DNA from 2 places in the Streptomyces sp. NBC_00080 genome. Region 2 is predicted to be linked to the other one. Evidence: riboswitches for the same ligand, from Rfam matches in the RefSeq annotation. Region 2 holds a riboswitch; the other holds the start of a gene.
The links. Region 2 has a riboswitch for S-adenosylmethionine ahead of thrC (threonine synthase). Riboswitches for the same ligand answer to the same signal wherever they lie in the genome.
Positions count from the first base shown of each region.

Region 1 (15,345 bases), 1.7 Mb from region 2:
CGGCAGCCGCCACCCGCGCCCGGATCCGCGCCGTCAGCTCCCGCAGCCGTACCGCCTCGGCGGCCGCCTCCGCCCGCACCGCCCGCAGCGAGGCCGCCGCGGCCACGATCGCCGGAATGTCCTCGAACCCGGCCGCTCGCCCCGACTCGCGCTCGTCCACCGGCCCTTGGACGGCGAACCGCACCCCCTTGCGCACCGCGAGAAGCCCCACCCCGGACGGCCCGCCCCACTTGTGCGCGCTCGCCGCCAGCAGCGACCAGGGCCCCTCCACCGGCCCCCAGCCGAGCGACTGCGCCGCGTCCACCAGCAGCGGCACCCCCGCCTCCCGGCACAGCCCGGCCACGGCCGCCACCGGCTGCTCGGTCCCCACCTCGTGGTTGGCCGACTGCAGACAGGCCAGCGCGGTGTCGGACCGCAGGGCGTCGCCGTACGACTCGACGGAGACGGCACCGGTCCTGACCACCGGGACCCGGGTCACCGCCCCGCCCCCCGCCTCGAACGCCTCTGCCGAATGGAGTACCGAGGAGTGTTCGACGGCTGACACGATCAGGTGACGTCCGACCCGTCGGCGCCCGGCCAGCGCGCCCGCGATCCCGGTGTGCACGGCCCGCGTTCCGGAAGCGGTGAAGACCAGTTCGTCGGGCCGGCAGCCCACCGCCTCGGCGGCCGCCTCCCGGGCGGCGTCCAGCAGCATCCGCGCCCGCCTCCCCTCTCGGTACAGCCGGGCGGGATCGGCCCACCCCTCGTCGAGCGAGGCCAACAGGGCCTGGCGGGCCACGGGATGCAGGGGAGCGGCGGAAGCGGCGTCGAAGTAGGACACACCGCAACGGTAAAGCGCCGGTGAGGCCGGCACCCCAGGGGCGCGGGGAACCGCGCGACAGACCACAGCAGGCCCGCAGCCGCCATACATGCCGCATTGACGAGCTATTAGGCGCTATCAGACGCTCATCCCACCCCTTCGGGGTGACCCGCGGCGCGTATGCCACCCTCCCCGCGAACCCCCGGAAGGCGTCGGCTAGGGTTTGGTCCGCATAAACATCCAAACCCCTGCCCGACGCAGGGCGGCGACCGACCCGCGAGAAGGCAGGCCGCAGCCAACCGCGCGGGCGAGACTCTCGGGAAGGCGCTACGTGAGTCCCAACGGCTCCGACCGCTCGCCGCGGCGCCCGATGCGGCGGAAGCTGCTCCAGGCAATGACCGCGGGCCTGGTCCTGGCGACCGCCACCGGTTGCACATACAAGGACTTCCCCCGCCTTGGTATGCCCACCCCGGTCACAGAAGAGGCTCCGCGGATCCTCTCCCTGTGGCAGGGATCATGGGCAGCCGCGCTGGCCACCGGCGTGCTGGTGTGGGGCCTGATCCTGTGGAGTGCTTTCTTCCACCGGCGCAGCCGCACCAAGGTCGAAGTTCCTCCGCAGACCCGGTACAACATGCCCATCGAGGCGCTGTACACGGTGGTTCCGATCATCATCGTCTCGGTGCTGTTCTATTTCACGGCCCGTGACGAGTCGAAGCTGCTGAGCCTCGACAAGAAGCCCGATGTCACGGTGAACGTGGTCGGCTTCCAGTGGAGCTGGTGCTTCAACTACATCGAGAACGTCGACGGTTCCGACGGGAACGCGAAGACCGACAAGAACCTGGCCGCGATCCCGGACCGGTTCAAGGCGGACTTCCCCGACAACGCCGGCGGCGTCTACACCTGCGGTACTCCCGGTGAGCGGAACCCGCAGACCAACAACCCCGGCCCGACCCTCTGGCTCCCTGAGGGCAAGACGGTCCGCTTCGTCCTCACCTCGCGTGACGTCATCCACTCCTTCTGGGTGGTGCCGTTCCTGATGAAGCAGGACGTCATCCCGGGCCACACCAACTCCTTCCAGGTGACCCCCAACAAGGAGGGCACCTACCTGGGCAAGTGCGCCGAACTCTGCGGCGTCGACCACTCCCGGATGCTCTTCAACGTGAAGGTCGTCTCCCAGGAGCGCTACGAGCAGCACCTCAAGGACCTCGTGAAGAAGGGGCAGACCGGTTACGTTCCCGCGGGCATCGAGCAGACGAGCCACGAGAAGAACCGGGAGACGAACAACCTGTGAGCATCCTCAACGAACCCCAGGGTGCCTCCGCAGCTGAGGACTCGTACGAGAACGAGCTGCCGGTCAGGCGCAAGCAGCCCGGCAACGTCGTGGTGAAGTGGCTGACGACCACCGACCACAAGACCATCGGTACGTTGTACCTGGTCACGTCGTTCGCGTTCTTCTGCATCGGTGGCGTCATGGCGCTCCTCATGCGCGCCGAGCTCGCCCGACCGGGCTTGCAGATCATGTCGAACGAGCAGTTCAACCAAGCGTTCACGATGCACGGCACGATCATGCTGCTGATGTTCGCGACGCCGCTGTTCGCCGGCTTCACGAACTGGATCATGCCGCTCCAGATCGGCGCGCCGGACGTCGCCTTCCCGCGGCTGAACATGTTCGCCTACTGGCTCTACCTGTTCGGCTCGCTGATCGCCGTCGCCGGTTTCCTCACCCCGCAGGGTGCGGCCGACTTCGGCTGGTTCGCCTACGCCCCACTGTCGGACGCGGTCCGCAGCCCGGGCATCGGCGCCGACATGTGGATCATGGGTCTGGCCTTCTCCGGCTTCGGCACCATCCTCGGCTCGGTCAACTTCATCACCACGATCATCTGCATGCGCGCGCCCGGCATGACGATGTTCCGGATGCCGATCTTCACCTGGAACGTCCTGCTGACCGGTGTCCTGGTCCTGCTGGCCTTCCCGGTCCTGGCGGCCGCGCTGTTCGCCCTGGAGGCGGACCGCAAGTTCGGTGCCCATGTCTTCGACGCGGCCAACGGCGGCGCGTTGCTGTGGCAACACCTCTTCTGGTTCTTCGGCCATCCAGAGGTGTACATCATCGCCTTGCCGTTCTTCGGGATCATCTCCGAAGTGATCCCGGTGTTCTCCCGCAAGCCGATGTTCGGTTACATGGGCCTGATCGCGGCCACCATCTCGATCGCCGGTCTCTCGGTGACGGTGTGGGCGCACCACATGTACGTCACGGGTGGCGTGCTGCTGCCGTTCTTCTCCTTCATGACGTTCCTCATCGCCGTGCCGACGGGCGTGAAGTTCTTCAACTGGATCGGAACGATGTGGAAGGGCTCACTGTCCTTCGAGACACCGATGCTGTGGGCGACGGGCTTCCTCATCACCTTCACCTTCGGTGGTCTGACCGGCGTCATCCTGGCCTCGCCGCCGATGGACTTCCACGTGTCCGACTCGTACTTCGTGGTGGCGCACTTCCACTACGTCGTCTTCGGCACGGTCGTCTTCGCGATGTTCTCCGGCTTCCACTTCTGGTGGCCGAAGTTCACCGGCAAGATGCTCGACGAGCGCCTCGGCAAGATCACCTTCTGGACGCTGTTCGTCGGCTTCCACGGCACCTTCCTGGTCCAGCACTGGCTGGGCGCCGAGGGCATGCCGCGTCGGTACGCCGACTACCTGGCGGCCGACGGCTTCACCGCCCTGAACACGATCTCGACGATCAGCTCGTTCGTCCTCGGTCTGTCCGTCCTGCCGTTCTTCTACAACGTGTGGAAGACCGCCAAGTACGGCAAGCCGGTCGGCGTCGACGACCCGTGGGGCTACGGCCGCTCCCTGGAGTGGGCCACCTCCTGCCCGCCGCCGCGCCACAACTTCCTCACCCTGCCGCGGATCCGCAGCGAATCCCCGGCGTTCGACCTGCACCACCCCGAGATCGCCGCGCTCGAGCAGCTGGAGCACGCCGGCCACGGTGCCAGTGCCATCTCGGGCAGCAAGGAGGCCGGCAAGTGAAGATCCAGGGCAAGATGTTCGTCTGGCTGAGCGTCTTCGTCCTCGTCATGGCGATCGTCTATGGCGTGTGGTCGAAGGAGCCGGCCGGTACCACGGCCCTCTTCCTGGCCTTCGGCCTGTGCATCATGATCGGCTTCTACCTGGGCTTCACCGCCCGGCGGGTCGACGCGGGCGCGCAGGACAACAAGGAGGCGGACGTCGCGGACGACGCCGGCGAGCTGGGCTTCTTCAGCCCGCACAGCTGGCAGCCGCTGTCGCTGGGCATCGGCGGCGCCCTGGCCTTCCTGGGGGTCGCTGTCGGCTGGTGGCTGCTGTACTTCTCGCTGCCGCTGATCCTCATCGGTCTGTGGGGCTGGGTCTTCGAGTACTACCGCGGTGAGAGCCGCACCCAGTAGCACGCACTGAACGCGGGCTGAGCCCGGACACTCCGTCAGGAGGGTCCGGGCTCACGCTTTTGCCGCAACGGTGCTCCTCCGTCCGTGTCACTCAGCGCGCCGCGGCCGACCCGGCTCCCTAGCGTGAAGCCATGAGCCACGAACCCCGCCCTCGCACCGTCGTGGGCTGCACCCTGCTGGTGATCGCCCTGGGCGCGGTTGCAAGCGCCTGCGGCTCGGACGGCAACCCGCTCTCCGCGCGCCCCTACGACGCGACGGACCAGATCTCCTTCAACAACCTCGGTGGCGACGGGAAGAAGTCCGACCCGGACAAGCCCCTGGAGGTCACCGCGGAGGACGACGACCGCATCACGGACGTCACCGCCGTGGACGGCACAGGCCGTTACGTGGCGGGCGAACTCGCCGCCGACGGCAGCCGCTGGCACAGCACCGAGCCGCTGGCCGCGAACGCCCACTACACGGTCCGCGTGAGCACCGAGGACGACGACGGCGCCCCCGGCCGCCGGGTGCTCACCTTCGACACCGGCAAGCCCACCTCCAAGAAGCGCCTGGGCGTCGCGTTCGGCCCCGACGCGGGCGAGTACGGCGTCGGCCAGCCCGTCACCGCCAAGCTGGACCAGCCCATCAAGGACCCCGCCCAGCGGGCCGTCGTCGAACGCGCCCTCAAGGTCGACTCGACGCCGTCCGTGCAGGGCGGCTGGCACTGGGTGGACGACAAGGAACTCCACTACCGGCCGCAGGAGTACTGGCCGGCCCACGCCAGCCTCCGGGTGCACAGCAACCTGGACGGCATCAAGATCAGCGACCGGCTGTGGGGCGGTCCCACGAAGGACCTCAAGCTCACGATCGGCGACCGGGTCATCGCCGTCACGGACGCGTCGTCGCACTCCATGACGGTCTTCAAGAACAACGAGGAGATCAACCAGATCCCGGTGACCACCGGCAAGCCCGGCTTCGAGACCCGCAACGGCGTCAAGGTCGTCCTGGGCAAGGAGTACTTCGTACGGATGCGCGGCACCTCCGTCGGTATCGCGGAGGGCTCCTCGGAGTCCTACGACCTGCCCGTGTACTACGCCACCCGCGTCACCTGGAGCGGCGAGTACGTCCACGCCGCCCCCTGGTCCGTGGGCTCCCAGGGGTACGCGAACGTCAGCCACGGCTGCACCGGCATGAGCACGGGCAACGCCGAGTGGTTCTTCGACAACATCCGCCAGGGCGACGTCGTCCAGGTCGTCAACAGCTACGGCGACACGATGGAGACCTTCGGCAACGGCTTCGGCGACTGGAACCTGGACTGGAAGAAGTGGACCAAGGGCAGCGCGCTGACGGGCGGCAAGCAGAAGGCGGAGCAGGACACGTCGAGACTGCGGCCCGCCGCGGTGTAGGCACTGCCGGGGGCACGGCTGCCGGGGGCGCGGGGAACCCACGCCCCTGTGCCCCCGCTAGGCGCTCTGTGTAAGGCTCTTGCGCCGCATCAGGGACGCCAGGGCCGAAGCGAACTCCACGGGCTCCACAGGCAGCGTCACAGCCGCGTCAGCGCGGCTCCAGGTGGCGAGCCAGGCGTCCTGGGGCCGCCCGATGAGCAGGAGCACCGGCGGGCACCGGAAGACCTCGTCCTTGATCTGCCGGCACAGCCCCATGCCGCCCATGGGCACGGCCTCGCCGTCCAGGACGACGACGTCGACGCCGCCCCTGTCCAGCTCTCGCACCACCGCCGCGGGCGTCGCGCACTCCAGGAACTCCACCACGGGGACGTCCGGCGCGGGCCTGCGCCCGGTCGCGAGCCGGACCTGCTCGCGGGTGTTGGCGTCGTCGCTGTAGACCAGCACCGTGGCGGTCGCCTGCATGCTTCCTCCGTGACATCAGCGTCGTACGGACAGAACCGATGCCGCGGATGCTACTCCCTTGAACACGTCGTCAACACCGCTTGGAACACCACTTCGATGGGCCATACGGGCAGTACACACGGTGCGAACACTCCGAACGGCACCCCCCGGAGTGAGGGCGGGATAAGGGACCGACATAATGTCGGTCGTGGCGACAGCAACGACAGTAGAAACCGGGCACGCGCACCCGTCGGTCAATCGGCCGAACCTCACCAGTGTCGGAACCATCATCTGGCTGAGTTCCGAGCTGATGTTCTTCGCGGCCCTCTTCGCGATGTACTTCACCCTGCGATCGGTGACGGGTCCTGATCACTGGAAGGAAATGGCCGAGGCCCTGAACTTCCCGTTCTCGGCCACCAACACCACGATCCTGGTGCTCTCCTCGCTCACCTGCCAGCTCGGCGTCTTCGCCGCCGAGCGCGGTGACGTGAAGAAGCTCAGGATGTGGTTCATCGTCACCTTCATCATGGGTGCGATCTTCATCGGCGGTCAGATCTTCGAGTACACGGAGCTGGTGAAGAAGGACGGGCTCTCGCTCTCCTCCGACCCGTACGGCTCGGTGTTCTACCTGACCACCGGCTTCCATGGCATGCACGTGACGGGCGGCCTCATCGCCTTCCTGTTCGTCCTCGGGCGCACCTACGCGGCCAAGAGGTTCACCCACGAGCAGGCGACCGCGGCCATCGTCGTGTCCTACTACTGGCACTTCGTCGACGTCGTCTGGATCGGCCTCTTCGCCACGATCTACATGATCAAGTAGCCGGGCACGCTCGCTCCCGCACATCCCAAGCATCGACGCAGAAGATCCTGACACCGGGGTAATCCGTGAAAAAGCTCTCCGCACGACGACGCCATCCGCTGGCGGCGCTCGTCGTCCTACTCCTCGCGCTGGCGGCTACCGGGGGGCTGTACGCCGCGTTTGCGCCCGCGAGCAAGGCGCAGGCAGACGACACCGCCCAGTCCCTCGCCATCGACGAGGGCAAGAAGCTCTACGCCGTTGGCTGCGCAAGCTGCCACGGCACCGGCGGTCAGGGGACCTCCGACGGCCCGAGCCTGGTCGGCGTGGGCGCCGCGGCCGTCGACTTCCAGGTCGGCACCGGGCGCATGCCCGCGGCTACCTCCCAGGGCGCCCAGGTGCCCTCGAAGAAGGTCATCTACACGCAGGCCGAGATCGACCAGCTCGCCGCGTTCATCTCCTCCCTGGGCGCCGGCCCGTCCGTCCCGACCGACGCCGAGTACGGCCCGGAGGGTGCGGACATCGCCAAGGGTGGCGAGCTGTTCCGCACCAACTGCGCGCAGTGCCACAACTTCACCGGCAAGGGCGGTGCCCTCACCAAGGGCAAGTACGCTCCGACCCTCGAGGGCGTGGACCCGAAGCACATCTACGAGGCCATGCAGACCGGCCCGCAGAACATGCCTTCCTTCCCCGACACCACCCTGTCGGAGCAGAACAAGAAGGACATCATCGCGTACCTGCACGCGGTCAACAGCGACGAGACGAACAACCCCGGTGGTCTGGAGCTGGGCGGCCTCGGGCCGGTCAGTGAGGGCCTGTTCGCGTGGATCTTCGGTCTCGGTGCCCTGATCGCGGTAGCCGTCTGGGTCGCCGCTCGGACCGCAAAGGCCAAGAAGTCATGAGTAGCCAAGACATTCCAGAAGAGAACCTGCCCGCTGAGCAGGGCCACGCACACGGCAGCGCCGTAGGCGTCGCGGACGAGCAGAACCCGTTCGCGGACCCGGGGCTGCCCCCTCACGAGCATCGCATCCAGGACATCGACGAGCGGGCCGCCAAGCGGTCCGAGCGTGCGGTCGCCTTCCTGTTCACGCTGTCGATGCTCGCCACGGTCGGCTTCATCGCCTCGTACGTGGCGATCCCCGCCGACAAGTCGATCTTCGTGTTCCCGATCGGCCACCTCAGCGCGCTGAACTTCGCGCTGGGTCTGACGCTGGGCACGGCGCTGTTCACCATCGGCGCCGGCGCGGTCCACTGGGCCCGCACCCTGATGTCCGACGTGGAGGTCGCCGACGAGCGGCACGCGATCGCCGCGCCCCCCGAGGTCCGTGCGAAGGTCCACGCGGACTTCAAGCAGGGTGCCAAGGAGTCCGCGCTCGGCCGTCGCAAGCTGATCCGCAACACGATGTTCGGCGCGCTCACCCTGGTGCCGCTGTCCGGTGTCGTGCTGCTGCGCGACCTCGGCCCGCTGCCCGAGGACAAGCTGCGTCACACGCTGTGGGCCAAGGGCAAGCTGCTCGTCAACATGAACACGAACGAGCCGCTGCGTCCCTCGGACGTCGCCGTCGGTTCGCTCACCTTCGCCAAGCCCGAGGGCCTGGAGGAGCACGACGAGGAGTTCCAGAACGAGATCGCCAAGGCGGCCCTGATGATCGTCCGGCTCCAGCCGGACAACATCAAGGACAAGCAGGAACTCGACTGGTCCTACCAGGGCATCGTGGCGTACTCGAAGATCTGCACCCACGTCGGTTGCCCGATCTCGCTGTACGAGCAGCAGACGCACCACGTGCTGTGCCCCTGCCACCAGTCCACCTTCGACCTCTCCGACGGTGCCCGAGTGATCTTCGGCCCCGCCGGCCACGCCCTGCCGCAGCTGCGCATCGGTGTGAACGACGAGGGCTATCTCGAGGCGCTCGGCGACTTCGAAGAGCCCGTCGGTCCTGCTTTCTGGGAGCGCGGATGAGCACGAACGAGAACACCGAGAGCAACGAGTCCCGCGAACGCGGGAAGGCTCCGGCGGGCGAGCGGATCGCCGACTGGGCCGACGGTCGGCTGGGGATCTACTCCCTGGCCAAGGCCAACATGCGCAAGATCTTCCCCGACCACTGGTCGTTCATGCTGGGTGAGATCTGCCTCTACAGCTTCATCATCATCATCCTCACGGGTGTGTACCTGACGCTGTTCTTCCACCCGTCGATGAACGAGGTGGAGTACCACGGCAGCTACGTCCCGCTCCAGGGACAGCTGATGTCCGAGGCGTTCAGCTCGACCCTGCACATCTCCTTCGACGTGCGCGGCGGTCTGCTCATCCGGCAGATCCACCACTGGGCGGCGCTGATCTTCCTCGCCGGCATGTTCGTGCACATGATGCGCGTGTTCTTCACGGGCGCGTTCCGCAAGCCGCGTGAGGTCAACTGGCTGTTCGGCTTCCTGCTGTTCGTCCTCGGCATGTTCACCGGTTTCACCGGTTACTCGCTCCCGGACGACCTGCTCTCCGGCACCGGTGTCCGCTTCACGCAGGGCGCGATCCTGTCGACGCCGATCGTCGGCACGTACATCTCGATGTTCCTGTTCGGCGGGGAGTTCCCGGGCCACGACTTCGTGGCGCGGTTCTACTCGATCCACATCCTGCTGCTGCCGGGCATCATGCTCGGGCTGGTGGTCGGCCACCTGATCCTGGTCTTCTACCACAAGCACACGCAGTTCGCGGGCCCCGGCAAGAGCAACAAGAACGTCGTCGGCATGCCGCTGCTGCCGGTGTACATGGCCAAGGCCGGAGGCTTCTTCTTCCTGGTCTTCGGTGTCATCGGGGTCATCGCGGGCATCGCGCAGATCAACCCGATCTGGGCCATGGGCCCCTACCGTCCGGACCAGGTGTCCACCGGCGCCCAGCCCGACTGGTACATGGGCTTCGCCGAGGGTCTGATCCGCTTCATGCCGGGCTGGGAGATCAACATCTGGGGCCACACCCTGGTCCTGGGCGTGTTCATCCCGCTGCTCCTGTTCGGTGTCCTGCTCGCGATTCTCGCGCTCTACCCCTTCATCGAGTCGTGGGTCACGGGCGACAAGCGCGAGCACCACATCCTGGACCGGCCGCGCAACGCCCCGACGCGCACCGCGCTGGGCGTCGCCTGGGTCACGATGTACATGATCATGCTGGTCGGTGGTGGCAACGACCTGTGGGCCACCCACCTCCACCTGTCGATCAACTCGATCACCTGGTTCGTCCGGATCTTCTTCATCGCCGGACCGGTCATCGCGTACATCGTCACCAAGCGGATCTGCCTCGGCCTCCAGCGCCGGGACCGGGACAAGGTGCTGCACGGTCGAGAGACCGGCACCATCAAGCGCCTGCCGCACGGTGAGTTCATCGAGATCCACGAGCCGCTCAGCCAGGAGCAGCTGCACACCCTCACGGCGCACGAGCAGTACCAGCCGGCCGCGATCGGCGCCGCCGTCGACGACAACGGCGTCGAGCGCAAGGTGAAGGGCAAGGAGAAGCTCCGCGCCAAGATCAGCGGGGCGTACTTCGGTGAGGACCAGCAGATTCCGAAGCCCACCGCGGAGGAGTACAAGGAGATCACGAGCGGCCACGGCCACCACTGATCGCTGAGGCGTCGCCACGCCACGGGAAAGGGCCCCGTCCGGTCTTCGGACGGGGCCCTTTGCCGTGCCCACGGGCTGGATAGGGTGGGGTGCACCTTGTCACGAGGTGCACGACGGCACACGACGTACCAGACGAACACGACGACACACGCAGGAGCGGCTATGAGCGCTGTGACCCCCGCTGGAGGCGACACCGCGGCGGGCCGTTCCTGGCCCGAGGTGCTGAACGGTCTGCTGTACGGTCGCGACCAGGACGCCGACGCCACGTTCTGGGCGCTGGACCGGATCATGCGGGGCGAGGCGACCGACGCGCAGATCGCCGGGTTCGTGGTGGCACTGCGGGCCAAGGGCGAGACCGTCGCGGAGATCAACGGGCTCGTCCGGGCGATGTACGAGCACGCCAACCTGATCGAGGTGCCCGGCCGGACCGTCGACATCGTCGGCACCGGCGGCGACGGCGCGAAGACGGTCAACATCTCCACGATGTCGGCGATCGTCGTGGCCGGCTCGGGCGCCACGGTCGTCAAGCACGGCAACCGGGCGGCGTCCTCCGCGTCCGGCGCCTCCGACGTCCTGGAGAAGCTCGGCGTCAATCTGGAGCTGACCCCGCGGCGGGTGGCCGAGGTGGCCCAGGAGGCCGGGATCACCTTCTGCTTCGCGATCAAGTTCCACCCGGCGCTGCGTCATGTGGGCGCCGCGCGCGGCCAGCTGGGCATCCGCACGGTGTTCAACGTGCTCGGCCCGCTGACCAACCCCGCCAAGGTGCGGGCCCAGGCGGTCGGGGTCGCGGACCCGCGGATGGCGCCGGTCGTCGCGGGCGTCTTCGCCGAGCGCGGCAACTCGTCCCTGGTCTTCCGGGGCGACGACGGCCTCGACGAGCTGACCACGACGGCCACCTCCCATGTGTGGGTCGTCCGCGACGGCAAGGTCACCGAGGAGACCTTCGACCCGCGTGACGTCGGGCTCGAACTGGTCCCGGTCGAGGCTCTGCGGGGCGGGGACCCGTCGTACAACGCGGAGGTCGCCCGCCGACTTCTGGAGGGCGAGAAGGGCCCGGTGCGGGACGCCGTGCTACTGAACTCGGCGGCGGCGCTGGTGGCCCTGGAGCCGGGCTCCGGGACCCTCGCCGGGCAACTGCGCGACGGCATGGACAAGGCGGCCGAGTCGATCGACTCGGGTGCGGCCAAGCGGGCGCTGGACCGCTGGGTCGCCGCCACCCGGGCGTGACGCCCCACCGCTGACGGCCGTCCCGCGATCCGGACACGGGTTGCGGGACGGCGATCACTTCACGTAGTTTCCTGTATCAGGTCATGAGTGACAGTCATGAGGCCCCGGCCGACTGTCCGGCAACCCTCCGTCCGTGGCGGGGTGCCCCGGGTGAGGACCAGGTCGTAGGCAGCGAGGTCTACGGCAAGCGCGGACCCCTCGCACTCTTCTGAGTGAGTACCGCCAGGGGTCCTGGTCGTTCGAGGGAGCCTTCCGTGAGCAAGCGAATGCGATAGGGCGTAGAGCCCCGCCTCCGCACACCCCTTTCACCTTCCTCCGTGCTCGAGCCATGTCCGCTCGCACGGCGGTCCCCCCTTGCCTCTCACGGGAGTTCGCCATGTCTGTCCCCACCGCTGCCGCCGCCCGTACCGTTTGTGCGCCGCTGCCCGTTCTCGGCCGGGATGTCACGGTCCCGCTCGTCACGGGCGGCGAGGTCACCTACGCGGCGCTCGACTACGCGGCCAGCGCCCCCGCCCTCCAGCGCGTCTGGGACGACGTGGCGGCCTACGCCCCTTACTACGGCAGCGTCCACCGGGGGGCCGGCTACCTCTCGCAGCTGTCCACGGACCTCTTCGAGAACGCCCGCAGGACGGTGACCGAGTTCCTGGACTGCCGCCCCGACGACCAGCTGGTCTTCACCCGCTCGACGACGGACTCCCTCAACCTGCTGGCGCGCGCCCTCCCGGCCGGCTGCCAGGTCTTCGTCTTCGAGACCGAGCACCACGCCTCGCTGCTGCCCTGGCAGGACGCCCGGGTCACCTACCTGGACGCCCCGCGCACCCCGCGCCAGGCCGTCGAGACGCTGGAGCGGGCCCTCGCCGACCGTGACCCGCACGGCCCGGCCCTGGTCTGTGTCACCGGCGCCTCGAACGTCACCGGCGAGCTGTGGCCGGTACGCGAGCTGGCGGCCGCCGCGCACGCCCACGGCGCCCGGATCGTCCTGGACGCGGCCCAGCTGGCCCCGCACCACCCGGTCTCCGTGCGGGAGCTCGACGTCGACTGGGTCGCCTTCTCCGGTCACAAGCTGTACGCGCCCTTCGGCGCCGGCGTGCTGGCCGGCCGCGCCGACTGGCTGGTGGCGGCCGACCCGTACCTCGCCGGCGGCGGCGCCAGCCGCAAGGTCACGCGGCGCGAGGACGGGGGAGTGGACGTGGAGTGGCACGAGAGCGCCGCCCGCCACGAGGCCGGCTCCCCGAACGTGATCGGCGCCTACTCCATCGCCTCGGCGTGCAAGGCCCTCGCCGAGGCGGGCTTCGACGGCCTGGTCGCCCGGGAGGAGTACCTGATCGCGAAGGTGCGGGCCGGTCTGGCCGAGGTCCCGCAGGTCAAGGTGCTGTCCCTGTTCGGCGACGACGCCCCGCGGGTCGGCGTGATCTCCTTCGTCGTCGAGGGCTGGAACAGCTCCCACTTCGCCGCCGCCCTCTCCGCCGAGTACGGCATCGGGGTCCGCGACGGCCTCTTCTGCGCCCACCCCCTGGTCCGCACCCTGCTGGGCAGCGACCCCCAGACCCAGGGCGAGTGCGGCGCCCCCGAGGCGGCTCCCGGCGAGAAGTCCCTCAACGCGATCCGGGTGAGCTTCGGCGCGGGAACCCCGGACGAGCACGTGGAGCGCTTCGTGAACGCGGTGCGCGAACTGGTGAGCGAGGGCGCGCGGTGGCAGTACCGGACGGAGGACGGCCGCTGCGTGCCCGCGCTCTGAGCGACGGTCCGCCGGAGGCGGTGGTCAGCCGGTCAGGAGTCCAGCCCGATCGCGAACGCCGCCTCCAGGTCGTGCTGCGAGTAGGTGCGGAAGGCGACGTGCGTGTCCGTGCCCTCCACCCCGGGGATCTTGCTGATGCTGCCCGGGATGACCTCCGCCAGGTCCTCGTGCTCCTTCACCCGCACCATGGCGATCAGGTCGTACGTCCCGGTGACGGAGAAGACCTCGCTGACGGAGTCCAGCGAAGCGATCCGCTCCGCGATCTCGGGAATCCGGTCCACGCTGGTCTTGATGAGGACGATCGCGGTGATCACGGCTGGTTCTCTCCCTCGGGGGCCGGAGCTGGGGCGGGCTTCACTCTAGTCGCCCGCCCGTCACCCGCCGCCGCCCCTTCGAGGCCGCCCTTCGGGCCCGGCTTCTTCCCGAAACGGGCCCACGCGTAGAGGAGCCCCAGGCCGAAGCCCACCAGGTGCGCCAGATAGGCCACCCCCGGCCCCTGGGCGGCCTGCCCCGCCGCCACCCACTGCAGGGCCGCCCAGAAGGGCAGCACGACCCATGCGGGGAAGCGCAGCGGCAGGAAGAACAGGAACGGCAGGAGACTGGTCACCCGCGCCCGGGGGAACAGGTACAAGAACGCGCCGAGGACCGCGGAGATCGCTCCGGAGGCGCCGACCAGGGACTGCGACGACTCGGCGTTGGCGGCGGCGTAGCCCAGCAGGGCCAGGTAGCCGCAGCCGAGGTAGAAGAGCGTGAACTCGACGCGGCCCATCCGGTCCTCGGTCATCGTCCCGAAGACGTAGAGGAAGAGCATGTTGCCCAGCAGGTGCACCCAGCTGCCGTGGACGAAGAGGGCCGTGGCCGGGGTCAGGGCGGCCCGTGGCGCGCCCTCGAAGAGCTCGCCTGGCACCACGCCCCAGCGCCGGAAATAGGCGCGCTGTGCCGCCAGCAGCTCGTCGCCGGAGCCGTACGCCGGATTGAAGCCCGAGGCGGGCCCGATCAGGAAGATCAGGCAGCACAGGGCGATCAGTGCGTAGGTCACCGGCGCCGGGCGGTTGCGGACCACCCTGCCGACCGTCCCGTTCCAGTCGCCGATCATGAGAACAAAGCATGACGTAATCGGACGCACTCGTCCGGACCGCCTCGCCGCCGCGGACGGATGGGCGGCGAGTACCCGCCAGGCCGTAGGGTTACGAGCCATACGCGCGGGGGAGCCTCCGGCCCGTCCCCGGCAACCGGAAGCACGACACTAGAAGGAAGCGGATAGCCACGATGACGGTTCCCCTGCCGACCGCCGCGACGCGGTGGCGCTGCACGCTCTGCGGCAACCTCACGCGGTTCGACGTGACGCGCTCGTCGAAGGTCGTCGAGTACGTGCACCTCGACCTCGCCGGTGAGCCGAAGGTCGAGGAGCGCGAGGTGGTCAGTGAGACCATCGAGTCGGTGCGGTGCCGCTGGTGCAACGCCGTGGACCAGGTGGAACTCGTGGATCGGCCGGGCGCCGGTTCCTGACGATGGGGGTCCCCCCGCTCGAGCGAAGCCGAGAGTGGGGGAGGCCCGCACAGTATTGGGGTGTGACGGATGGTGGAGAGCGCAGGCGGGGGGCCGGGCGACGGCGCCGCCGAGATGCTCGACCGTCCGCTGCCGGACGGCGTGCGGCGCAGGGTCGTACAGATCGTCTCCGACGGCTTCGGCGGGCTGACCGTTGGTGAACTGCCCGTCCAGTTGCGGCAGTACGCCCGGTTCGCGCCGAACCGGCGGGCGAAGTTCGCGGGCAACGCGATGGCCGCCGCGCTGGAGACCGATCCGCTCTTCCGGCAGCGCATCGCCGAGAAGTTCAGAGAGGCCCAGCCGGAACTCGCCGGCGCTCTCGACTCCGGCTCGCCGACCCCGGCCGCGGACCCGCACGAAGTGGCGGCCGCGGCCTATGTGCTGCGGCC
Region 1 is NZ_CP108235.1:6,904,550-6,919,894, forward strand. It holds gene OHU34_RS30685 (cysteine desulfurase/sulfurtransferase TusA family protein) at 1-820, opposite strand, end outside; gene coxB (cytochrome c oxidase subunit II) at 1,131-2,090, shown strand; gene ctaD (cytochrome c oxidase subunit I) at 2,087-3,823, shown strand; gene OHU34_RS30700 (cytochrome c oxidase subunit 4) at 3,820-4,218, shown strand; gene OHU34_RS30705 (Ig-like domain-containing protein) at 4,350-5,603, shown strand; gene OHU34_RS30710 (response regulator transcription factor) at 5,661-6,065, opposite strand; gene OHU34_RS30715 (heme-copper oxidase subunit III) at 6,244-6,864, shown strand; gene OHU34_RS30720 (c-type cytochrome) at 6,930-7,742, shown strand; gene OHU34_RS30725 (ubiquinol-cytochrome c reductase iron-sulfur subunit) at 7,739-8,800, shown strand; gene OHU34_RS30730 (cytochrome bc complex cytochrome b subunit) at 8,797-10,443, shown strand; gene trpD (anthranilate phosphoribosyltransferase) at 10,606-11,670, shown strand; SAM riboswitch class IV at 11,750-11,866, shown strand; gene OHU34_RS30740 (aminotransferase class V-fold PLP-dependent enzyme) at 12,047-13,408, shown strand; gene OHU34_RS30745 (Lrp/AsnC family transcriptional regulator) at 13,441-13,722, opposite strand; gene OHU34_RS30750 (rhomboid family intramembrane serine protease) at 13,719-14,504, opposite strand; gene OHU34_RS30755 (hypothetical protein) at 14,678-14,917, shown strand; gene OHU34_RS30760 (NYN domain-containing protein) at 14,987-15,345, shown strand, end outside.
Region 1: another riboswitch for S-adenosylmethionine. It lies ahead of OHU34_RS30740 (aminotransferase class V-fold PLP-dependent enzyme); the one in region 2 lies ahead of thrC (threonine synthase).

Region 2 (15,345 bases):
ATGAGGGCCACGCCACCACCGGCGACGATGCCCTCCTCGACGGCGGCCTTCGCGTTGCGGACGGCGTCCTCGATGCGGTGCTTGCGCTCCTTGAGCTCCACCTCGGTGGCGGCACCGGCCTTGATGACCGCGACACCGCCGGCGAGCTTCGCCAGGCGCTCCTGCAGCTTCTCGCGGTCGTAGTCCGAGTCGCTGTTCTCGATCTCGGCGCGGATCTGGTTGACCCGACCGGCGACCTGGTCCGAGGAGCCGGCACCGTCGACGATGGTGGTCTCGTCCTTGGTGATGACGACCTTGCGGGCCTTGCCGAGCAGGTCGATGGTCGTGTTCTCGAGCTTGAGACCGACCTCCTCGGAGATGACCTCGCCACCGGTGAGGATGGCGATGTCGTTCAGCATCGCCTTGCGGCGGTCGCCGAAGCCCGGCGCCTTGACCGCGACGGACTTGAAGGTGCCGCGGATCTTGTTGACGACCAGCGTCGACAGGGCCTCGCCCTCGACGTCCTCGGCGATGATCAGCAGCGGCTTGCCGCCCTGCATGACCTTCTCGAGGAGCGGGAGCAGGTCCTTGACGTTCGCGATCTTGGAGTTCGCGATCAGGATGTACGGGTCGTCGAGGACGGCCTCCATACGCTCCATGTCGGTGGCGAAGTACGCCGAGATGTAGCCCTTGTCGAAGCGCATACCCTCGGTGAGTTCCAGCTCCAGACCGAAGGTCTGGGACTCCTCGACGGTGATGACGCCTTCCTTGCCGACCTTGTCCATCGCCTCGGCGATGAGCTCGCCGATCTGGGTGTCGGCGGCGGAGATGGAGGCCGTGGAAGCGATCTGCTCCTTGGTCTCGACATCCTTGGCCTGCTCGAGCAGGGCACCGGAGACGGCCTCGACGGCCTTCTCGATACCGCGCTTGAGGGCCATCGGGTTGGCGCCGGCGGCTACGTTGCGCAGGCCTTCCTTGACCAGGGCCTGGGCGAGGACGGTCGCGGTGGTCGTACCGTCACCGGCGACGTCGTCCGTCTTCTTGGCGACTTCCTTGACCAGCTCGGCGCCGATCTTCTCGTACGGGTCCTCGAGCTCGATCTCCTTGGCGATGGAAACACCATCGTTGGTGATCGTGGGTGCGCCCCACTTCTTCTCGAGGACGACGTTGCGGCCCTTGGGGCCGAGCGTCACCTTCACGGCGTCCGCGAGCTGGTTCATGCCGCGCTCGAGGCCGCGCCGTGCCTCCTCGTCGAACGCGATGATCTTGGCCATGTGAAGTGGTCCTCCCGGACTGGGGTGGATTGCTCCGGACCGCGCTGGCGCCCGCGACGGACGGCTCGCCGGCCTCGTGGTTCCTTGCCCCACCTGGCCTGCGGGCCTCACCGACCCGGTCCTCGTTGTCACTCTCACCTTCAGAGTGCTAACGCCAATGATTAGCACTCGACCCATGAGAGTGCAAGCGCCTCCGCCGGACCCGTGCCCTTCCGGACACCCCTCGCGGACGTCTCACCGACGCCTCGCGCACGCCCCCGGACAGACCGAAGGGCTCGCACCCCCATGGGGGTGCGAGCCCTTCGTCAGTTGTACAGAAGAACGACGCTTTCAGTCGGCGCGTGCTTCAGCCGGTCGCGAGCCGGACCATGTCCGCCTGCGGCCCCTTCTGACCCTGCGAGATCTCGAAATCGACCCGCTGACCCTCTTCCAGGGTGCGGTAGCCGTCCATCTGAATCGCGCTGTAGTGGACGAAAACATCCGCACCACCGTCGACCGCGATGAAGCCGTACCCCTTCTCCGCGTTGAACCATTTGACGGTGCCCTGAGCCATGCCTAACTCCCCTATTACTGGCCCTTGCACGGATCCACACTTCGCGGATCCGGGTCAGACCTCACCCCCCGGTTGGCTTGGGGGCGTGCGCCGGAACGCGTCGACCGCGGCTGAATGTATCTGTCCAACTGCCGTCTGCAACAGGTCAGTCGGACGAGAATTCCGGACGCATGGGATCCGGAATGTGGCGAGAATTCGCCCGAATTAAGGGCAAGTCGGGCCCTGTATAAGCCACAAATGCCACGAAAGAGGCGCACACATTGGCTGCTTCTTGTCGGGCGCGGGGCAGAAATCAAAGGCTCCGGATCCGGTGATCGGGACCGGGTTCCCCAACTGTACCGCGCTCAACCACACTGAATTGCCCCCTCCGCTTCTATCGCGGAGAGGGCAATTCGATGAACGCTCGGTAATCGCTGTTACCGACGGTTACTACCGATGGGTACTGAACTACGGTCAGCCACCTGCGACGGCCGGGATGATCGAGACGCCGGCGCCGTCCGGGGTCGCCGTCTGCAGGCCCTGCTCGAAGCGGACGTCGTCGTCGTTCACGTACACGTTGACGAACCGGCGCAGCTTGCCCTGGTCGTCCAGGACCCGGGCGGCGATGCCGGTGTGGTTCTTCTCCAGGTCGGCGATGACCTCACCCAGGGTCGCGCCCTCGGCCTTCACCTCGGCCTGGCCGCCGGTGTAGGTGCGCAGGATGGTGGGGATGCGGACGTTGACGCTCATGCTCTTTCGACCTCCGGTCAGGCGGAGCGCCCCGAAGGGCGCGGGGCTGTCTGGATCGTGCGGCTGCCGCCGCGTGGGCGCGACCAGCCCCACGGCCCGCAGACGAACAACAAATCTCTCAGCCGAGACCAGCGTCCCGGAACGACTCCAGGGTCGGGCGGATGGTCGCGGTCAGGCCGCTGCCGGCCACCGCGTCCAGCGTCTTCAGACCGTCACCCGTGTTCAGCACCACGGTGGTGAGCGTCGGGTCGAGAAGACCGTTCTCGATCAGCTTGCGCGTCACGCCCACCGTCACACCACCGGCGGTCTCCGCGAAGATGCCCTCGGTGCGCGCCAGCAGCTTGATCGCGTCGACCACCTGCTCGTCGTTCACGTCCTCCACCGCGCCGCCGGTGCGCCGCGCGATGTCGAGGACGTACGGACCGTCCGCCGGGTTGCCGATGGCCAGCGACTTGGCGATGGTGTTCGGCTTCTGGGGGCGGACCACGTCGTGCCCGGCCTTGTAGGCCACGGACACCGGGGAGCAGCCCTCGGCCTGCGCGCCGAAGATCTTGTACGGCTTGTCCTCGACCAGCCCGAGCTTGATCAGCTCCTGAAGGCCCTTGTCGATCTTCGTGAGCTGGGAGCCGGAGGCGATCGGCACGACCAGCTGGTCCGGCAGCCGCCAGCCGAGCTGCTCGCAGATCTCGTACGCCAGCGTCTTGGAGCCCTCGGCGTAGTAGGGCCGCAGGTTGACGTTGACGAAGCCCCAGCCCTCGCCCGCCGAGTCGCCGATGAGCTCGGAACAGAAGCGGTTGACGTCGTCGTAGTTGCCCTCGATGCCGACGAGCTCGCCGCCGTAGATGGCGGCCATGACGACCTTGCCCTGCTCCAGGTCGTGCGGGATGAACACGCAGGACCGGAAGCCCGCCCGGGCGGCGGCGGCGCCGACGGCACCGGCCAGGTTGCCCGTGGAGGAGCAGGAGAGAGTGGTGAAGCCGAACGCGCGGGCGGCCTCGATGGCCTGGGCGACGACCCGGTCCTTGAAGGAGTGGGTCGGGTTGCCGGAGTCGTCCTTGACGAAGAGCTTGCCGGCGTCGACGCCCAGTTCACGGGCGAGGTTGTCGGCCTGGACGAGCTTGGTCCAGCCGGGGTTGATGTTGGGCTTGTCGGCCACGTCCGCGGGGACGGGCAGCAGCGGCGCGTAGCGCCAGATGTTCGCGGGCCCCGACTCGATGCGCTTGCGGAGCTCCTCCGTGTCGTAGGAGGAGAAGTCGTAGGCGATCTCGAGCGGCCCGAAACACTCCTCGCAGGCGAAGACCGGGCCGAGGGGCACGCGGTGGCCGCACTCGCGGCAGGTCAACGCCGCGGCCGGACCGAGGTCGACAGCAGAGGACGTCGTAGAGTCGGTGGTGCTTGCAACAGTCTGCGCAGCCATGTGAGGCGAGGCCCTTTCTCCTCATCTTCCTCACGACGCATCTCGCCGTGAGACGGATTTGGCACCTTCCCGAGCCGGGAGCCTCGCGAAGCGATCACCACGTGGATCAGTGATCGTTACGAGACCGGCTGGAGGGTTGCCGGGGCTTCATCGGGCCGTATCCCTCTGCCCCTCTGGATGAGCGGTATGAAGTTGTGAACGGGGGGCGACCTCGGACATGCGATGGTCATCCGCGTTGTTCAAGACTGTAACCGAAGGCCAGGACAGTTGAGAGAGTCGTCCGAACCGCGAGATGGATCACACGGTCACCTCCCGTGCACCCGGTGTGATCACGACAGTGAGGAGCCGCAGACTGTGCTTCGAGAAACTGAGCGCTGGCTGGCCACCCGCTCCTGGTCCGCGACCGATCGTCCGCTCCACCGGATCCTGGCCGCGAAGCGCGCCACGAACCAGTCGGTGTCCGTCGTCCTGCCCGCGCTGAACGAGGAGGAGACGGTCGGTGACATCGTCGCGGTCATCCGTCACGACCTCATGCACCAGGTCCCGCTCGTCGACGAGATCGTCGTCGTCGACTCGGGCTCGACCGACCGTACGTCCGAGGTGGCCGCGGCGGCCGGCGCGCGGGTCGTCCACCGGGACGACATCCTGCCGCGGATACCGGCCGTGCCCGGCAAGGGCGAGGTCCTGTGGCGCTCCCTGCTGGTCACCACCGGGGACATCGTCTGTTTCATCGACGCCGATCTGAGGGAGTTCTCCTCGGACTTCGTCTCGGGGATCGTCGGCCCGCTGCTCACCGACCCCGGGGTGGATCTGGTCAAGGGCATGTACGACCGTCCGCTGGGCGGCGCGGCCGGCCAGGGCGGCAGGGTCACCGAGCTGATGGCCCGCCCGCTGCTCAACATGCACTGGCCGCAGCTGGCCGGGTTCGTGCAGCCGCTCGGCGGCGAGTACGCGGCCCGCCGCAGCCTGCTGGAGCAGCTGCCCTTCCCCGTCGGCTACGGCGTGGAGCTGGGCATGCTGGTGGACGCCCTGCACCTGGTGGGCCTGGACGCCCTCGCCCAGGTCGACATCGGCGTGCGCAAGCACCGTCACCAGGACGGGCAGGCGCTGGGCCGGATGGCGGCGGCCATCTACCGCACCGCCCAGCTCCGGCTGGCCCGCGGGCACCTGATCCGCCCGTCCCTCACCCAGTTCGAACGGAGCGCGGACGGCTTCGAGCCGCGGACGTACTCCGTGGACACCGAGGAACGGCCGCCGATGGCGGAGATCGCGGAGTACGCGACCCGCAAGGTCGCGTGAGTGCCGGACGGGCCGTATACGGCATGGCGCCGACCGCGGCGACACGGCCGGATACGGCCCGTCCACGCAGCGCGACCGTACGTTTGAGCGTTTCCCGACCGGGCTAGGTTGGGCGTATGGCTTCCACGCACGACACTGCCGCCCGGGCCGCCGAGGTGCTGGTCGCGTCCAACCGCGGTCCGGTCTCCTACGAGGTACGCGAGGACGGCTCGCTGCACGCGAAACGCGGGGGCGGCGGGCTGGTCTCCGGCCTGTCGGCCATCGGGCCCGAGGCGGGCGCCCTCTGGGTGTGCTCCGCGCTCTCCGACGGCGACCGGGAGGCGGTCCGGCGCGGCGTCGGCGAGGAGGGCGTGCGCATGCTGGCCGTTCCGGCCGATGTGCACGAGGACGCCTACAACGGCATCGCCAACTCCGTGCTGTGGTTCGTCCACCACCTGCTCTACCAGACACCGCTGGAGCCCGCCTTCGACGCGGAGTTCCGCCGCCAGTGGGCGTCGTACGAGGCCTACAACCGGGCGTTCGCGGAGGCGCTGGCCGAGGATGCGGCGGACGGCGCGGCGGTCCTCGTCCAGGACTACCACCTCTGTCTGGTGCCGGGGATGCTGCGCGAACTCCGCCCTGACCTGCGGATCGGCCACTTCTCCCACACCCCGTGGGCACCGGTGGACTACTTCGCGCTGCTGCCGGGGGACATCCGCGAGCAGCTGCTGCACGGCATGCTCGGCGCGGACCGCCTGGGCTTCCTCACCCGGCGCTGGGCGGACGCGTTCACCGCGTGCTGTACGGAGTTCGCCGGCGGCCCCGGCAGGACGAGGATCGGCGTGCACGGTCTCGGCGCCGACGCCGACTTCCTGCGCGAGCGCTCGCACCGGCCGGACGTCGACGAGCGCATGGCGGCGCTGCGCGCGGAGATCGGCGAGGGCCGCAAGGCGATCGTCCGCGTCGACCGCACCGAGCTGTCCAAGAACATCGTGCGCGGGCTCCTGGCCTACCGGCAGCTGCTCGACGACCACCCGGAGTGGCGCGAACGGGTCGTCCACGTGGCCTTCGCCTACCCCTCCCGCCAGGACCTCGCCGTCTACCGCGACTACATGGCCGAGGTGCAGCGGCTGTCCGAGGAGATCAACGACGCCTACGGCACGCCCGGCTGGACCCCGGTCCTGCTGAACCTCAAGGACGACTTCGCCCGCTCCCTCGCCGCCTACCGGCTGGCCGACGTGGCCCTGGTGAACCCGATCCGCGACGGCATGAACCTGGTCGCCAAGGAGGTCCCGGTCGTCTCCGACGAGGGCTGCGCGCTGGTCCTGTCCCGGGAGGCGGGGGCCTACTGGGAACTGCGCGAGGACGCGATCACGGTGAACCCGTACGACGTCCTGGAGACCGCCCGCGCCCTGCACGAGGGGCTGACCATGAAGCCGGAGGAGCGGGCCGAGCGCACGAAGCGGCTGTCCGCGGCGGCGACCGCGCTTCCCCCGGCCCAGTGGTTCCTGGACCAGCTGAACGCGCTGCGGGAGATTCAGCCGAGCTGAGCGGCCAGTTCCCGCAGCAGCCGTACGACGCCTGCGGGCCCGTCGACGACGAGGTCCGCGCGTTCCGCGAGTTCGCCGACCTCGGTGCTGCCGCTGCACACCAGCAGCCCGGGTACGCCGTCCGCGCGGAGCTTCTCCACGGCGGCGAAGGCGGGCAGGTCGCCGAGGTCGTCACCGGCGTAGAGGACGGACCGCGCGCCGGTCTCGCGGACGTGTTCCAGCAAGGCGACACCCTTGTCCATGCCCGGCGGGCGCAGCTCCAGGACCATCCGGCCGGGTTCGACGATCAGGCCGTGCCGGGCGGCGAGGTCGGTGAGCGGGGCCCGCAGCGCTTCGAAGGCGGCCCGGGGGTCGTCGGCGCGGCGGGTGTGGACGGCGACGGCCCGGCCGCCCTTCTCCTCGACCGAGACACCCGGCAGGTCCCCGGCGGCGGCCAGGACCCGCGGGAGTTCGGCGCGGACGGCGGCCACTCCCGGGTGCGGGGCCGGGGCGCTCAGGGTGCCGGTGCGGGCGTCCCAGCGTTCGGCGCCGTAGTGGCCGAGGACGGCGAGGTGCTCCAGTCCTGCGGCCCCGGCGAATCCGCCGTGCCGGACGGCGACCTCGGCGGGCCGCCCGGTGATGACGGCGACGGCGGCGATCTTCGGCGCGAGGGCGGTGAGCGCGGGGACGGCGCCGGGGTGCGCCCGGGCGTCCTCCGGGTTCTCGACGATCGGGGCGAGGGTGCCGTCGAAGTCGAGCGCGACGAGCGTGGTGGCGGGCCGGCCGACGATCGCGTCGAGCGCGGCGCGGCCCGCCGGGGTGACCGGAACGGGGAGGGAGAGGGGTTCGGGTTCCGAGGAGTGCGTCTCGTGGGTGCCCATACGCCGACGATAGCCAACGCACGCCAGCGGCTAGCGCTCCCCCCGCCTCGCCGCCCGCACCCTGCGCAGTCTGTTCACCGTGACCGGGTCGTGGGCCAGGGCGCGGGGGTCGTCCAGGAGGGCGTTGAGGAGTTGGTAGTAGCGGACCGGGGACAGGTCCAGTTCCTCGCGTATCGCCCGTTCCTTCGCGCCGGGGCCGGAGAACCCGCGCCGCTCCAGGGCGAGGATGCCCCGCTCCCCCGCCCCCAGCCCGTCCGCTTCCGCTCGCCGCTCCATGTCCGCACGGTAACGCCCGGCACCGACAGCGGCCCAGCGCCGGCCGGCTCGTCAGCCGGTGCCGGCGTCCAGCGTCGTGGCCGTGGTCTGGAGTTCGCCCAGTACGCCGGCCGGGTCGCCGTTCGCGGTCACGGCCTGGCCGATCCGCTGCTTGATCTCCGCGCTGACCTTCGCCCAGGAGGTCCGTCCGACGGGGTAGGTCTCGGAGAGCGGGAGCTCGTCGAGGAACGGCTTGAGGTCGGCGTCCTCCTTGGCCGCGCCCATGACCTGGGAGGCCGAGGTGGTGACCGGCAGCAGGTCGTACTCGCGGGAGAAGTCCAGCACGTTCTTCTCGCTGTAGACGTAGTCGAGGAAGTCGCCGACCTGCTCGGCGTGTCCGTTCTGCTTGAAGGCGGTCATCCAGTCGGCGACGCCCATGGAGACCTTGGTCGGGCCGGCGACGCCGGGCATCGGCACCATGCCGAACTTCACGCCCTTGCTCGCGGCCGCCTTCATCAGCGAGGGGTGCCCGTTGAGCATGCCCACGTCGCCGGCGGCGAAGGCGGCGAACGCGGCGGCCCGGTTCAGCTTGTCCGGCGCGACCGGCCCGGTGAGGCCCTTGCCGACCAGGTCGTCCTTCAGCCAGTCGAAGGTCTCGACGTTCTCGGTGGAGTCGATGCTGTAGGCGCTGACGGTCTGGGTGTAGCCGCCCCCGCCGCTGAGCAGCCACTGGAGGGTCTCGGCCTGCGCCTCCTCGGATCCGAGGGGCAGTGCGTACGGGTACTTCACGCCCTCGTCCTTGAGCGCCTTCGCGTCCTCGGCGAGCTCGGCCCAGGTGGTCGGCGGGGTCAGGCCGGCCTTGGCGAAGAGGGTCTTGTTGTAGAACAGCAGCCGCGTGGAGGAGGCGAACGGCATGCCGTACCGCACCCCGTGCACCTCGCCCGCGTTGGCGAGCTGGGACACGAAGTCGGCCTCGACGGGGATGGAGAGCACATCGCTCACCTTGTAGAGCAGGTCGGCGGCCGCGTAGTCGGCGTACGCGCCGATCTGGGCCATGTCGGGGGCCTTGCCCGCGTCGACCATCGCCTTGACCTTGGCGTCCACGTCGTTCCAGGAGTAGACGCTCACGTCGACGGTGACGCCGGGGTGGTCCTTCTCGTAACCCTCGACGAGCTTGTCCCAGTACTTCTTCGAACTGTTGGCGCTGCTGTCGCCGTAGTCGGCGGCGACGAGTCTCAGCGTGACGTCGTCGGAGTCTCCGGAGAGTCCGCAGCCGGTGAGGACCGCGGCCATACCGAGGGCCGACACCCCCGCGACCGCACCCGTGATCGTTCCTGACTTCCGTGCCCGCCGCTGCACCGTGACGCTCCCGACTGATTGATCATACCAATGGACCGCTATGCGGATTAAGGTCTACACCACCCATGTGGACTAGACCTCTTTCGGCCTCCGGGGCGGCACGGTACCCCCACAACCCGCGAGTGGACTAGACCTCTCGCGGGTCCTCGGTCCACACTGTCCCCGTGAGACATGTCATCGCCCTGGACGTGGGCGGCACCGGGATGAAGGCCGCCCTGGTCGGCGCGGACGGCGCACTGCTGCACCGGGCCCGCCGGCCCACCGGCCGTGAGCGCGGACCCGACGCGGTCGTCGCCGGCATCCTCGACTTCGCCGCCGAGCTGCGCGAACACGGCGCCCGGCAGTTCGGCGAGCCCGCGGCCGCGGCGGGCGTGGCCGTGCCCGGCATCGTCGACGAGGCGAACGGCGTCGCCGCCTACGCGGCCAACCTGGGCTGGCGGGACGTACCCCTGCGCGCACTCCTCGCGGACCGCCTCGGCGCTCCCGTCGCCCTCGGGCACGACGTGCGCACCGGCGGCCTCGCCGAGGGCCGGATCGGGGCGGGCCGGGGCGCGGACCGGTTCCTGTTCGTGGCGCTGGGCACCGGCATCGCGGGGGCGATCGGCGTCGACGGCCGGGTGGAGGCGGGCGCCCACGGCTTCGCGGGCGAGATCGGCCACATCGTCGTACGCCCCGGCGGAACCCCGTGTCCGTGCGGCCAGCACGGCTGTCTGGAGCGCTTCGCGTCGGCCGCGGCGGTCAGCGAGGCATGGGCGGCGGCCTGCGGGGATCCGAAGGCGGACGCCGCGGACTGCGCGAAGGCCGTCACGTCCGGCGACCCGAACGCCGTCCGGGTCTGGCAGACGGCCGTGGACGCGCTCGCCGACGGCCTGGTCACCGCCCTCACCCTGCTGGACCCCCGCACGCTCGTCATCGGTGGCGGCCTCGCCGAGGCGGGGGAAACCTTGTTCACGCCCCTACGGGACGCGGTCCGCCGACGGGTGACCTTCCAGAAGCTGCCGGAGATCGTGCCGGCGGCCCTGGGCGACACCGCCGGCTGCCTGGGCGCGGGCCTCCTGGCCTGGGATCTCCTCAACACAACCGACGGTATGGAGGTAACACCCTGATGGCCACCCCCCTAGGGGCGCGGGGAACTGCGCAACGACCCACGACGCGCCCGCAGGTACTCATCGGCGCCAGGGTGGTACTGCCGACGGGCACGGTTCCCGACGGCCGCGTCACGATCGACGGCACGAAGATCGCGGCCGAAGCCCCGCACGGGGACGTCCTCGACGTGACGGGCCACTGGCTGGTCCCCGGCTTCGTCGACCTGCACAACCACGGCGGCGGCGGAGCCTCCTTCTCCGGCACGGCCGAGGACGTCCTGAAGGCCATCCACACCCACCGGCTGCACGGCACCACCACCCTCGTCGCCTCGACCGTCACCGACGAGATGGACTTCCTCGTCCGTCAGGCCGGCCTGCTGAGCGAACTGGCCGAGCAGGGCGACCTGGCCGGCATCCACTTCGAGGGCCCCTTCATCTCGCCGTGCCGCAAGGGCGCGCACTCCGAGGCACTGCTGCGCGACCCCGACCCGGCTCAGGTGCGCAAGCTGATCGACGCGGCGCGCGGCCGGGCGAGCATGGTCACCCTCGCCACGGAACTCCCGGGCGGCCTGGACTCCGTACGACTGCTCGCCGAGCACGGCGTGATCGCCGCCGTCGGGCACACGGACGCGACGTACGAGCAGACGGTTCAGGCCATCGAGGCCGGGGCCACCGTCGCCACCCACCTCTTCAACGCGATGCCGCCGCTCGGCCACCGCAGCCCCGGCCCGATCGCCGCGCTCCTGGAGGACGAGCGGGTGACGGTCGAGCTCATCAACGACGGCACGCATCTGCACCCGGCCGCCCTGGAGCTGGCGTTCCGTCACGCGGGCCCGGGTCGGGTGGCGTTCATCACGGACGCGATGGACGCGGCGGGCATCGGCGACGGCCGCTATCTGCTCGGTCCGCTGGAGGTCGAGGTCAGCAAGGGCGTGGCCCGGCTGGTGGAGGGCGGCTCGATCGCGGGCTCCACGCTCACCCAGGACCGCGCCTTCCAGCGGGCGGTGACGATCGACCGGCTGCCGGTCGAGGACGTCGTCGCCGCGCTGTCCGCCAATCCGGCACGGCTGCTGGGCCTCGACGACAGGGTGGGCTCGCTGGAACCCGGCAAGGACGCCGACCTGGTCCTGCTGGACGAGAACTTCGAGCTCAAGGGCGTGATGCGCAAGGGGGATTGGGTGGTGGATCCCCAACTGGCCTGAAACGTCCCCCCGCACAGGAACGGTGGCCGACCCGCGCACTGGGCCGGTCGCCGTCTCTTTGGCATGATCAGGCCTCCGGAAGCCGGAGAGTTCCGGAACCGTTCATGTACGCACGCCAGCCGGGGGAGGCCGCCAGGTGATCCTCACCGTCACCCTGAACACCGCTCTCGACCTCACCTATCGCGTGCCCGCGCTGCGGCCGCACGCCTCGCACCGGGTGACCGACGTGCGGGAACGGCCCGGCGGCAAGGGGCTGAACGTCGCCCGGGTGCTGGCCGCCCTCGGCCACGAGGTGACGGCGACCGGCTTCGCGGGCGGCCCCACCGGCCGGGTCGTACAGGAAAAACTCACCGCCGTGACCGGGATCGTGGACGCCCTCGTCCCGGTCGCCGGGGCCACCCGCCGCACGGTCGCGGTCGTCGACGCCCGCACCGGCGACACGACCCAGCTGAACGAACCCGGCCCGGTGATCGCGCCGGCCGAGTGGTCCGCCTTCCAGGAGGCGTACGAGGGGCTGCTCGCCGGCGCCGACGCGGTGGCCCTGTGCGGCAGCCTGCCGCCGGGGGTGCCGGTGGGCGCGTACGCGGTCCTGGTGCGGCGGGCACGGGCCGCGGGTGTCCCCGTACTGCTGGACACGAGCGGAGAGCCGTTGCGCCGCGGGGTCGCCGCCCGCCCGGACATCGTCAAACCGAACGCCACCGAACTGGCCGAACTCACCGGTTCGCACGAGCCGTTGCAGGCGACCCGGGACGCGCGAAGGCGCGGCGCGCACGCCGTCGTGGCCTCGCTGGGCGCCGAAGGTTTCCTCGCGGTCACCCAGGAGGGCCGCTGGCGCGCCGCCCCGCCACGCCGCGTCCACGGCAATCCGGTCGGCGCGGGCGACTCGGCGGTCGCGGGCCTGCTGTCCGGCCTGGTGGAACGCCTCCCCTGGCCGGACCGCCTGTCCCGCGCGGTGGCCCTGTCGGCGGCGACCGTGGCGGCCCCGGCGGCGGGCGAGTTCGACCGCGCCGCCTACGAGGAGCTGCTCGGCCGGATCACGGTGGCCGCGGAGATGACCGCGGCCTGAACCCGGGGGCTCACCTCTTGACCTGGCCCGCCTTCACCCACAACTGGTCCAGCAGGACGTTGCACTTGTCGCCGTCCTGGCAGGAGAGGGTGAGCGTGTTGGTGCCCTTGGTGAGCGTGGGATACGTGTAGCTCGTCGTCCAGCCCTTGACGAAGTCTCCGGCGGGCCCCTTCGCGTAGTTCTTGAGGGGGAACTTGCTGCCGAAGGTCTTGCCGTTGACCGTGAGCGTCATCGCCTGGTCTTCACCCGGCACGCTGTAGTGCGCGAACAGCGTGTACGTGCCGTCCGACGGGATGCCGTTGACCGTCCAGGTGACCGAGTTGCCGACCTGGTTGAGGTTGCCGACATAGACCCCGCCGGCCGCCTGCGCGCCCTCGACGTCCGAGGCCAGGGCGGCGCTGCCGCCGAGGTTCAGCGCCTTCGCGTCCACCGGCGGGATCTCCGCCTTGTTCTCGTCGTCGCCGGCCGACTCGCTGGGCGAGGGGCTCGCGGAGGCGGAGGCCGAAGTGGCGGGCTGGTCGCTCGCCTTGTTGTCGTCGGAGCCGTCGTCACCGTTCGCCATGGCCACCGCGATGCCGATCACGACCGCGGCGACCACCGCGACCGCGCCGATCAGCAGACCCTTGGTGTTGGGGCCGCGGCCGCGGCCGCCGCCGCTCTGCGCGGGCTGACGACCGGTCGAGGGGCCGCCGCCGAAGTTCTCGGGCGCGGCGTAGTGCGCGTTCGGCTGGCCGTACGTGCCCTGCTGCTGAGGCATCGTCGGCGGCTGCCCGTACTGCGCGGTCTGCTGCTGTCCGTACTGGCGCTCGCCGACCGCGCGCACTCTGCTGACCGAGTTGGGGTAGCCGTAGCCACCACCGGACGGCGGCTGCGCGCCGTTGGCCTGGCCGTCGGCGTAGAGGTAGCCGAACGGGTCGTCGTCCTCGGGCGTACTCGCGCCGTTGTTGCCGGACGTCATCCCTTGGTACTCCTCAGCAAGTGCGGGGTCGGATGCGATGGTGCGGTCAGACTGGCGAGCCTACCCGCTCCGGATGGCCCAAACAGGTGACTCTGATCGCATCAGCTCGCTGACCTGGTGATCATCCCGCACGCCGGTGCTGTTTGGGACGAGATCGTTTCTCGACGTACATGCGTTCGTCGGCGGACTTCAGCACTTCGTCCGCGGTCATCCCGCAATGTGCCCAGCCGATACCGAAGCTCGCGCCCACCCGAACGGCCCGGCCCTCGGCGCGGATCGGCTGGATGATCTCGTTGCGCAGCCGTACGGCCAGGTCGGCCGCGTCGGCGCGGCCGAGGCCGTCGGCGAGGATCACGAACTCGTCGCCGCCGAGCCGGGCTACCGTGTCGCCGTCGCGGACCTGGCGGGAGAGCCGGCGGGCGACCTCGATGAGGACCGCGTCGCCGGCGTTGTGGCCGAACCGGTCGTTGATCGACTTGAAGCCGTCGAGGTCGCAGAAGAGGACCGCGAGCCCCTTGGTGCCGTCGTCGTGCCCCTCCTCGGGGGCGGCGGTGTGCACATGGTGGTCGTAGCCGTCGAAGGACTCGGTACCGCCGGGCCGGTAGTCGAAGCCGTGCCCGTTGGCGTCGAAGGCCGCGTGGCCGTACGCCGTGTCCATGGCGTCGACGGCTGCGGGGTGGGTGGACTGGGGGCGCTGACAGAGCCGGGCGGAGAGCCGCGAGCGCAGTTCGGCGGAGTTCGGCAGTCCGGTGAGGGAGTCGTGCGAGGCGCGGTGGGCGAGCTGGAGCTCGCGGCGCTTGCGGTCCTCTATGTCCTCGACGTGGGTGAGGAGGAAGCGGGGCCCGTCGGCGGCGTCGGCGACGACGGAGTTGCGGAGGCTGACCCAGACGTAGGTGCCGTCCCGGCGGCCGAGGCGGAGTTCGGCGCGCCCGCCCTCGGCGGAGGTGCGGAGCAGGGTGCCTATGTCCTCGGGGTGGACGAGGTCGGAGAAGGAGTAGCGGCGCATCGCGGAGGCGGGGCGGCCCAGCAGGCGGCACAGGGCGTCGTTGGTCCGGAGTATCCGACCGTGCTGGTCGCCGCCCATCTCGGCTATCGCCATGCCGGAGGGGGCGTACTCGAAGGCCTGCCGGAAGCTTTCCTCACTGGCGCGCAGGGCCTGCTGCTCGCGTTCGAGCCGTACCAGTGCCCGCTGCATATTCGCACGTAGACGCGCGTTGCTAATGGCGATGGCGGCCTGGAAGGCGTACATCTGGAGGGCTTCGCGCCCCCACGCGCCGGGCCGGCGGCCGTTGCGCGGCCGGTCCACGGACAGGACGCCTATCAGCTCACCGCAGGCGTCTCCGCTGCCGGGGGCGGCGGGCATGTACATGGGGGCGAAGAGGCGGTCCGAGGGGTGCCACTCGTCCTCGAAGCGGGGCGCGGGCCCGTCGGTGTACCACTGGGGCACGTCGTCGTCGTCGAGGACCCAGCCCTCGGTGTGGGGTATGAAGATCAGGTCGCCCCAGGTCTCCCCCATGGCGAGGCGCCGGTCCCAGGATTCGCGCGAGCCGACCCGGCCGGTGATCAGGGCCTCGGCGGCCGGGTTGCCGGCGAAGGCGGCGACCACGAGATCGCCGTCGGGACGCACGAGGTTGACGCACGCCAGCTCGTACCCGAGTGCCGTGACCACGCCGTCGGCGACGGTCTGCAAGGTGTCGGCCAGGCTGCGGGCCGTGTTCATGTCGGCCATGACCTGGTGCAGCTGTCGCAGGGACGCAAGGCGGACGTAAGGCTCCGACTC
Region 2 is NZ_CP108235.1:5,169,081-5,184,425, reverse strand. It holds gene groL (chaperonin GroEL) at 1-1,253, opposite strand, end outside; gene OHU34_RS23305 (cold-shock protein) at 1,600-1,806, opposite strand; gene OHU34_RS23300 (MoaD/ThiS family protein) at 2,260-2,535, opposite strand; gene thrC (threonine synthase) at 2,654-3,952, opposite strand; SAM riboswitch class I at 3,971-4,136, opposite strand; gene OHU34_RS23290 (glucosyl-3-phosphoglycerate synthase) at 4,307-5,251, shown strand; gene OHU34_RS23285 (trehalose-6-phosphate synthase) at 5,368-6,780, shown strand; gene otsB (trehalose-phosphatase) at 6,768-7,640, opposite strand; gene OHU34_RS23275 (DUF3263 domain-containing protein) at 7,671-7,916, opposite strand; gene OHU34_RS23270 (ABC transporter substrate-binding protein) at 7,968-9,203, opposite strand; gene OHU34_RS23265 (ROK family protein) at 9,419-10,360, shown strand; gene nagA (N-acetylglucosamine-6-phosphate deacetylase) at 10,360-11,541, shown strand; gene OHU34_RS23255 (1-phosphofructokinase family hexose kinase) at 11,678-12,607, shown strand; gene OHU34_RS23250 (carbohydrate-binding protein) at 12,618-13,565, opposite strand; gene cdgB (diguanylate cyclase CdgB) at 13,687-15,345, opposite strand, start outside.